One region of the Mycoplana ramosa genome, then DNA from elsewhere that is predicted to be linked to it. Evidence: predicted binding sites of a transcription regulator. Region 1 holds the regulator's gene; the other holds the start of a gene.
The links. The regulator HrcA, encoded in region 1, represses chaperone genes, less so after heat shock. The targets are predictions, from matches to a motif close to GTTAGCACTCNCNNNNNGNGAGTGCTAAC.
Positions count from the first base shown of each region.

Region 1 (4,044 bases):
ACCGGCTCCTCGTCACCCTGCGAGGTGATCATGGCGATCACCAGCGCGCCGGCGTCCGAGGCGGTGACGAAATAGACCGCCACCAGCAGACCCGTCAGCCAGGCGAGGAAGGTGGACCAGGGCAGGTATTCGAAGACCGTGAACAGCGCGATCGGCATGTTCTCCGTGACGGTCCTGGAGATCTGCCCGTCCGCCACATGCATGTCGAGCCAGATGGCGACGTCGCCGAAGACGGTGAACCAGATGAAGCTGAAGCCCGCCGGCGCGAAGAGCACGCCGAGGAGGAACTGGCGGATGGTGCGTCCCCGCGAAATGCGGGCGATGAACAGCCCGACGAAGGGCGACCAGGACATCCACCAGCCCCAGTAGAACAGCGTCCAACTGCCCACCCATTCGGTCGGTTCGTAGGCATAGATGTGGAAGGTGCGCCCGACGAAGCCGTTCAGGTACAGGCCGATGTTCTCGACAAAGGCCTGCAGCAGGAAGCGCGTCGGCCCGAGCGCCAGGACCAGGAACATCAGGATGAACGAAACAATGATGATCATCTCGCTGAGGCGGCGAATGCCGTTGTCGAGGCCGGTCGCGACCGTGACCGTGGCGAGCCCGGTGACGATTGCGATCAGCACGAGCTGCGTCTCCAGGTTCTGCGCCAAACCGAAGAGATAGCTGCCCGTGGCGTTGAGCTGGGCGACGCCGAGGCCGAGCGAAGTGGCAAGGCCCGCCAGGGTGCCGACCACGGCGAAGATATCGATGACGTCGCCGAGCGGGCCGTTGATCCGGTCGCCCAGCAACGGACGGAACGCCGAGCGGATGACCAGCGGCTCATCCTTGCGGTAGCCGAAATAGGCAAGCGCCAGCCCCATGACACCGTAGATCGCCCAGGCGTGCACGCCCCAGTGGAAGAAGGTCACTTCCATTGCGTCCCGCGCCGCCTGCGCCGTGCGGGGCTCCGCATCCGGGGGGGCGCTGAAATGCATGATCGGCTCGGCGACGCCGTAGAAGACGATGCCGATGCCCATGCCCGCGCTGAACAGCATCGCCACCCAGGTGCTGTAGCTGTAGTCGGGCTCGGCTTCGTCGGGGCCGAGCTTGACCCGGCCAAGCGGGCTGATGGCAAGGAACAGCAGGAAGATGACGAAACCGCCGACGGCGAGCATGTAGAACCAGCCGAGCTCGGCGATGATCCAGTCGTTGGCGCGCTTGAAGAGGGCTGCGGCCCCATCGGGGAAAACGGAGGCGAAGAGGATGAGCCCGAGCGAGATGATGGCCGAGCCGTAGAAGGAGATGGGCGAGATCCCGTTGAGCGGCTGTTTCATACCAGGCCTCCCTGTTCCGCGGCCATTCGACGGCACGCGGTTCCGCCAGGCCCAAGGTAACCCCACAGCCGCCCCCGGAACAGTTCTTTTGTTCTGCTTGTGGGATGGACGGGCAGGCCCCTGGGGGATGCTCGGGAAACGCGTCATTCCACAACGGATTGCGCAACGGCCGGCACAAAAAAGCCCGGCGTCGAAGCGCCGGGCAATTTTTCATTTAGCTGTCAAAGGTTTTCCGGCCTCAGGCCTCTTCGGGCCTGTCGCCGCCGTTCGCGGGCGCCTTCGGGCCGCCCTTTGAGACGCCGACCATCGCCGGGCGAAGAACGCGCTCGCCGATGGTGTAGCCGTCCTGAATGACCTGGACGACGGTGCCATTAGGCACCTCGGTGTTGGGCACCTCGAACATCGCCTGATGGAAATGCGGGTCGAACTTCTCGCCGATCGGCTCCAGCTTGCGCACGCCGTGGCGCTCGAGCGCCGCCAGCATGGACCGCTCCGTCATCTCCACCCCTTCGATCAGCGCCTTCAGCCCGGTTCCGCCCGCTTCCAGCGCTTCGGCGGGGATTGCCTCCAGACCGCGACGCAGGTTGTCGGAAACGCCCAGCATGTCCCGCGCAAAGCCTGCGATGGCGTAGGACTTGGCGTCCTTGACGTCGCGCTCGGTGCGACGGCGAAGATTGTCCATGTCGGCGGCAAGGCGCAGATACTTGTCGCGCAAGTCGGTGTTTTCCGCCTGCAGCAATGCGATCGGATCGGCCTCTGCTGCCTGCGCGCCGGCGTCGTTGTTCTCGGGCGACACAGCGGCGGTCTCGGCAGAGTCATTTGCGGCTTCGGGGCCGTGTTTGCTGGTATCGTCGGTCATTGGTTTCTCCGGATTGAGAAATCGCGTGCATCGCGCAGGATTGCCACATCCCAGCCATGCACAGGTTGATCGGCCAAAGCGACCCTGCCCATCCGGCGATGCGCGGGGTTCTTTGTTACCTCCAGCCGTCCGCGCGCCTTGCAAGTTGCGCGGACGATGAGAGGGAGTTGAGGCGGATATCGAGCTTCGGATCAAAAAAATCAAGGCTTGTTCGACAAACTTGCCGAACCGGCCTTTGCGTCAGCGCGAGAGCCGCGACATCAGTTGTGCCGTGTAGTCGACCATCGGCACGATCCGGGAATAGTTCAGTCGCGTCGGCCCGATCACCCCGACCGCGCCGATGATGCGCTCTTCGCTGTCACGATACGGCGCCACAATAAGCGACGAGCCGGAGAGCGAGAACAGCTTGTTCTCCGAGCCGATGAAGATGCGCACCCCCGACCCGGCCTCCGCGAGGTTCAGAAGCTCGATCAGGCTGTCCTTCTTCTCCAGGTCATCGAACAGCATCCTCAACCGATCGACATCTTCGATGCCGGCCAGGCCTTCGAGCAGATTGGCGCGGCCGCGCACGATCAATCGCGTCGGTTTGCTCTCGTCGCTTCCGCCGGACCAGACTGCAAGCCCGCGTTCGACGAGGTCCTGCGACAGCAGATCCAGTTCCTGGCGCACCTCGCGACGCAGCCGTTCGAGCTGGGTGCGCGCCTCGTGGATGGTGCTGCCGGCAAGATGCGCATTGAGAAAGTTCGCCGCTTCGGTCAGCTGCGAATTGGTCGTGCCTGCCGGCAGTTCGATGATGCGGTTCTCCACCTGGTCGTGCTCGCCGACCAGCACCACCAGCGCCTTGGTCGGCTCCAGCCGGATGAACTCGACGTGCTTGAGCACCGGGTCGTTCTTCGCCGTGATCACGATCCCCGCGCCGCGCGACATGCCGGATAGCATCTGGCTTGCCTCGCTCATCATCGTCTCGATGCTCTGCCCGTGCATCGGTCGATGAACGTGCCGGGCGATCGAGGCGCGATCTTCGTCCGAGATGTTGCCCACCTGCATGAAGGCGTCGACGAAAAAGCGAAGGCCGAGCTGGGTGGGAAGCCGCCCGGCACTGACATGCGGCGAATAGATCAGCCCGAGCGCCTCCAGGTCGCTCATGACGTTGCGCACAGAAGCCGGCGACAGTGACATTGGCAGGATGCGCGATAGATTCCGCGACCCCAGCGGCTCGCCATGCTCCAGATAGCTCTCGACGATCCGGCGGAAAATCTCGCCGGAACGCTCGTCCAGCATTTTGTGAATATCAGTCTCCGCAGAGTGTCTCATTACCATGTCGGTCAACGTTTCCCTTTGCCTTTTGAACTATAGTGATCCGGCCCACGTGCAGACAAGGGCCAAATGCGACCGCCCGGGGAGGCGCGCGCGGACGAAATTCCCGGAAATAGGCCAACTCGACGATTTCATCCCCCGGCGAAGTCGGCTAGAAGCATCGCCAGACAAGGGCACGATACGGAGTTCGCGATGCGGCCGTCAGGCAGAAAAACCGACCAGATGCGCAAGGTTTCCTTCGAGCGCAATTTTTCCAAGCACGCGGAAGGCTCCTGCCTGGTGAAGTTTGGTGACACGCACGTGCTGTGCACGGCGAGCCTTGAGGAAAAGACGCCGCCGTGGCTGCGCAACAGCGGCAAGGGCTGGGTCACGGCCGAATACGGCATGCTGCCGCGCGCCACTGGCGAGCGGATGCGGCGGGAGGCGGCGGCCGGCAAGCAGGGCGGCCGCACCCAGGAGATCCAACGCCTGATCGGCCGGTCGCTGCGCGCCGTGGTCGACCTGACTGCGCTCGGCGAAAAGCAGATTACCATCGACTGTGACGTCATCCAG
Region 1 covers NZ_JBHEEW010000002.1:162,897-166,940, reverse strand. Annotated here, with positions in the region: gene JNC62_RS03320 (BCCT family transporter) at 1-1,316, opposite strand, end outside; gene grpE (nucleotide exchange factor GrpE) at 1,555-2,175, opposite strand; gene hrcA (heat-inducible transcriptional repressor HrcA) at 2,416-3,495, opposite strand; gene rph (ribonuclease PH) at 3,685-4,044, shown strand, end outside.

Region 2 (4,044 bases), on a different contig from region 1:
CCTGGCGGACGAAGTCTGCTGCCGCCGTCTGCGAAAACTGCCGGTTGAAGGGATATTCGATCACCGCCGAGAACCCCATCCCCTCCAGGATCCGCGCCTTCAGGTGCGCCGGCGTCAGGCGAAAGACGGGTTGATCGGGTCGGAAGACCGTGCGGGGGTGCGGCTCGAAGGTGAGGACAAGCGCCGGCACGCCGCGCGCGTTCGCAATGTCCAGCGCCCGCTGCAAGACCGACTGATGACCGCGATGAACGCCATCGAAATTGCCGATCGCAATCACGCCCGCGCGCAGATGCTCGGGCAGCGGCTCCCTGGTTTCGTTGCGATGGAATACGGTCATGCGTCTCGCCGTCCAATCACTGCAATCGTGGCATCCACCATTTCGGCGTCGCCTGTTCGCGGGCCAGGAACGCGTCCAGCCTGGCCTCGTCGGTCGTGCCGTCCTTGACGTACTCCTTGGCGTGGATGCCGCCGGAAATATAGAGCACATCGAGGCCGAAGGCTTCGGCGCCGCGCACGTCGGTCGGCATGCCGTCGCCGATCGCGATCACGCGGGAAAGGTCGAACCCGTCCCGCACCTCGCGCGCCTCCTCCAGCGACTTCTCGTAGATCGGACGATGCGGCTTGCCGGCGATCAGCGTGCTTCCGCCCATCTCTGCATAGAGCTTGGCGAGCGCGCCGGCGCAGGGGATCAGCCGGTGACCGCGCTCCACCACCAGATCGGGATTGGCACAGATGAAGGGCAGATGACGGGCCGCGAGCGTCTCCAGCTCTGCGCGATAATCGTCCGCCGTTTCCTTCTCGTCGTTGCGCAGGCCCGCGCAGACGACGATGCCCGCCTCTTCCGCCGAGACGGCCTCCACGCCAAGCCCTTCCAGCAGCGCCTCGTCCTTGCGTGCACCGATGAAATAGATCTTTTCCGGGCCGGCGGTGATCAGCGAGCGGGTCACGTCGCCGGAGGTGACGATGCGGTCGTAGGCCTCGTCCAGCACGCCAAGTCCGCGGATCTGCACTTTCACGCCGGGCCGGGGGCGCGGCGAGTTGGTGATCAGCACGACGGTCAGCCCGGCGGCACGTGCCTGCGCCAATGCCTCCGAGGCCTGCGCAAAGGCTTCCACGCCGTTGTGCAGCACGCCCCAGACGTCACAGAGCACGACATCGTATTGGTCCGTGATCTCGCGGAAGGACTGAATGCGCTTGGCCATGCTGTTTCCCGATCCTGATAAGCCCGGCTGACATCGCAAAGCCGGATCGAGAAAACAAGGGCCTGCCGACAATTTTGCCACCGCCGCGACTAAATGAGCGCGTTGAGGGCGAACCCCGCCACCGCACAGACAAGCAGCGTGTAGACGATGCCGAGGCGTAGCCGGAACAGCATCACGGCCGCAGCGACCGTCAGGAGAAGGGAGAGCGCGTCGAGCGAGCCCGGCTCCGGCAGCGCCATCGAGATCGGGCCAAGCCGCAAGCTGCCGACTTCGCGAAAGAGCACGTGCAGACCGAACCACACCGCCAGATTGAGGATGACGCCGACGACGGCGGCGGAGATCGCCGCAAGCGCCCCTGACAGCGCTGCATTGGCACGAAGGCGCTCCACGTAAGGCGCGCCGAGGAAGATCCACAGGAAACAGGGAACGAAGGTGACCCAGGTGGTGAGAAACGCCCCCAGCAGGCCTGCTGCGAGCGGATCGAGCCCTGCCGTATCGCGGAAAGCGGCAAGGAAGCCGACGAAGGAAAGGACGAGAACCAGCGGCCCCGGCGTCGTCTCTGCCAGCGCCAGCCCGTCCAGCATCTCGCCCGGCTTCAGCCAGTGATAGGTCTCGACCGCCTGCTGGGCGACATAGGCGAGCACCGCATAGGCGCCGCCGAAGGTGACGACCGCCATCTTTGAGAAGAAGACGCCGATGGCGGCAAAGGCACCCGGTCCCTCCGGGAGAAGCATCAGGACGACGAAGGGCGCCGCCCAGAGGACGGCACCGGCTATGACGATGCCGACGGTCGCGCCGAATCTGCGTCGCCTGTCGGGGAACGCGTCGCCAATCACGGAAGGCATGTCCGGCGCGTGCGCCTTGTGACCGACCGGCGGCTGCAGGAGCCCCGGCGACGTTCGCGCGACAAGATAGCCGCAGATCCCTGCGGCGGCGATGACCAGCGGAAACGGCAGCGCAAGGAAGAACAGGCAGATGAAGGCGACCGCCGCCAGCAGGCGCGTGAACGGGGTTTTCAGGGCGCGGCTTGCAACCCGAACCAGTGCCTCGAGCACGATCGCCAGCACCGCGGCCTTCAGGCCGAAGAACAGGTTCTGCAGCCAATCGGTTCGCTGGAACAGCGCATAGGCCGCCGACAGGGCGCAGATGACGAGGAAACCAGGCAGGACGAACAGCGTCCCCGCCACGATCCCGCCGCGCGTGCCATGCAGGAGCCAGCCAATATAAACCGCAAGCTGCTGGGCCTCCGGGCCCGGCAGCAGCATGCAGTAGTTCAGTGCATGCAGGAACCGGCTCTCCGAGATCCAGCGGCGCTCGTCGACCAGTTCCTTGTGCATCAGCGCGATCTGGCCGGCGGGGCCGCCGAAACTCAAAAGACCGATCTTGGCCCAGACGGCGAGCGCCTCGCGAAAGGAGGGATGCGGCGGTACGGCTTTTTTTGGCAGGTCGTTTGTCACGGGTGTCATGGTCGCGTGGTAACCAAACTGTACGAAAGATTTTTGAAGGCCGTTTCTTGACTCGCCCCGGCTCCACGCCTATCTCGAATTCGCTGGCACTCACCAACGGCGAGTGCTAACACCCATCCAACCGGATCGGTCCCGATCCGGACATGTCATTTGATCGAGGGATTAGACAATGGCAAGCACCAACTTCCGTCCGCTGCACGACCGCGTCGTCGTACGTCGCGTCGAGTCCGAGGAAAAGACCAAGGGCGGCATCATCATTCCGGACACCGCAAAGGAAAAGCCGCAGGAAGGCGAAATCGTTGCCGTCGGTTCGGGCGCTCGTGACGAAAGCGGCAAGATCATCGCTCTCGACGTCAAGGTCGGCGATCGCGTCCTGTTCGGCAAGTGGTCGGGCACCGAAGTCAAGCTCAACGGCGAAGACCTTCTGATCATGAAGGAAGCCGACATCATGGGCATCATCGGCTGATCGCCGGTTTTCCCCGTACCTTCCCTAAATCCCAGCCGGGTCATCCGGCTTTTCGAAACCAGGAGTTTTGAAAATGGCAGCCAAAGAAATCAAGTTCGGCCGCACCGCGCGCGAAAAGATGCTGCGTGGCGTCGACATCCTCGCAGACGCAGTGAAGGTCACGCTCGGCCCGAAGGGTCGTAACGTCATCATCGACAAGTCCTTCGGCGCGCCGCGCATCACCAAGGACGGCGTTTCCGTCGCCAAGGAAATCGAACTCGAAGACAAGTTCGAGAACATGGGCGCCCAGATGGTCCGCGAAGTCGCTTCGAAGACCAACGACATCGCCGGTGACGGCACCACCACCGCAACCGTTCTGGCCCAGGCGATCGTTCGCGAAGGCGCCAAGGCCGTTGCTGCCGGCATGAACCCGATGGACCTGAAGCGCGGCATCGACCTCGCTGTCAACGAAGTCGTCAAGGATCTGCAGGCCAAGGCCAAGAAGATCAACACTTCCGAAGAAGTTGCCCAGGTCGGCACGATTTCCGCAAACGGCGAGCGCCAGATCGGCCTCGACATTGCAGAAGCCATGCAGAAGGTCGGCAACGAAGGCGTCATCACGGTTGAAGAAGCCAAGACCGCCGAAACCGAACTCGAAGTCGTCGAAGGCATGCAGTTCGACCGCGGCTACCTGTCGCCCTACTTCGTGACCAACCCGGAAAAGATGGTGGCCGATCTCGAAGACGCCTACGTTCTCCTGCACGAGAAGAAGCTCTCCAACCTGCAGGCGATGCTCCCGGTTCTCGAAGCCGTCGTCCAGACCGGCAAGCCGCTCGTCATCATCGCTGAGGACGTCGAAGGCGAAGCACTCGCAACGCTCGTCGTCAACAAGCTGCGTGGCGGCCTGAAGATCGCTGCCGTCAAGGCTCCG
Region 2 covers NZ_JBHEEW010000001.1:192,360-196,403, reverse strand. Annotated here, with positions in the region: gene JNC62_RS00865 (bifunctional riboflavin kinase/FAD synthetase) at 1-337, opposite strand, end outside; gene JNC62_RS00860 (TIGR01459 family HAD-type hydrolase) at 354-1,202, opposite strand; gene chrA (chromate efflux transporter) at 1,292-2,668, opposite strand; gene groES (co-chaperone GroES) at 2,838-3,134, shown strand; gene groL (chaperonin GroEL) at 3,208-4,044, shown strand, end outside.
Region 2: groES (co-chaperone GroES) is a predicted target of HrcA. The motif match lies at 2,751-2,779, and genes of this name have one in related genera.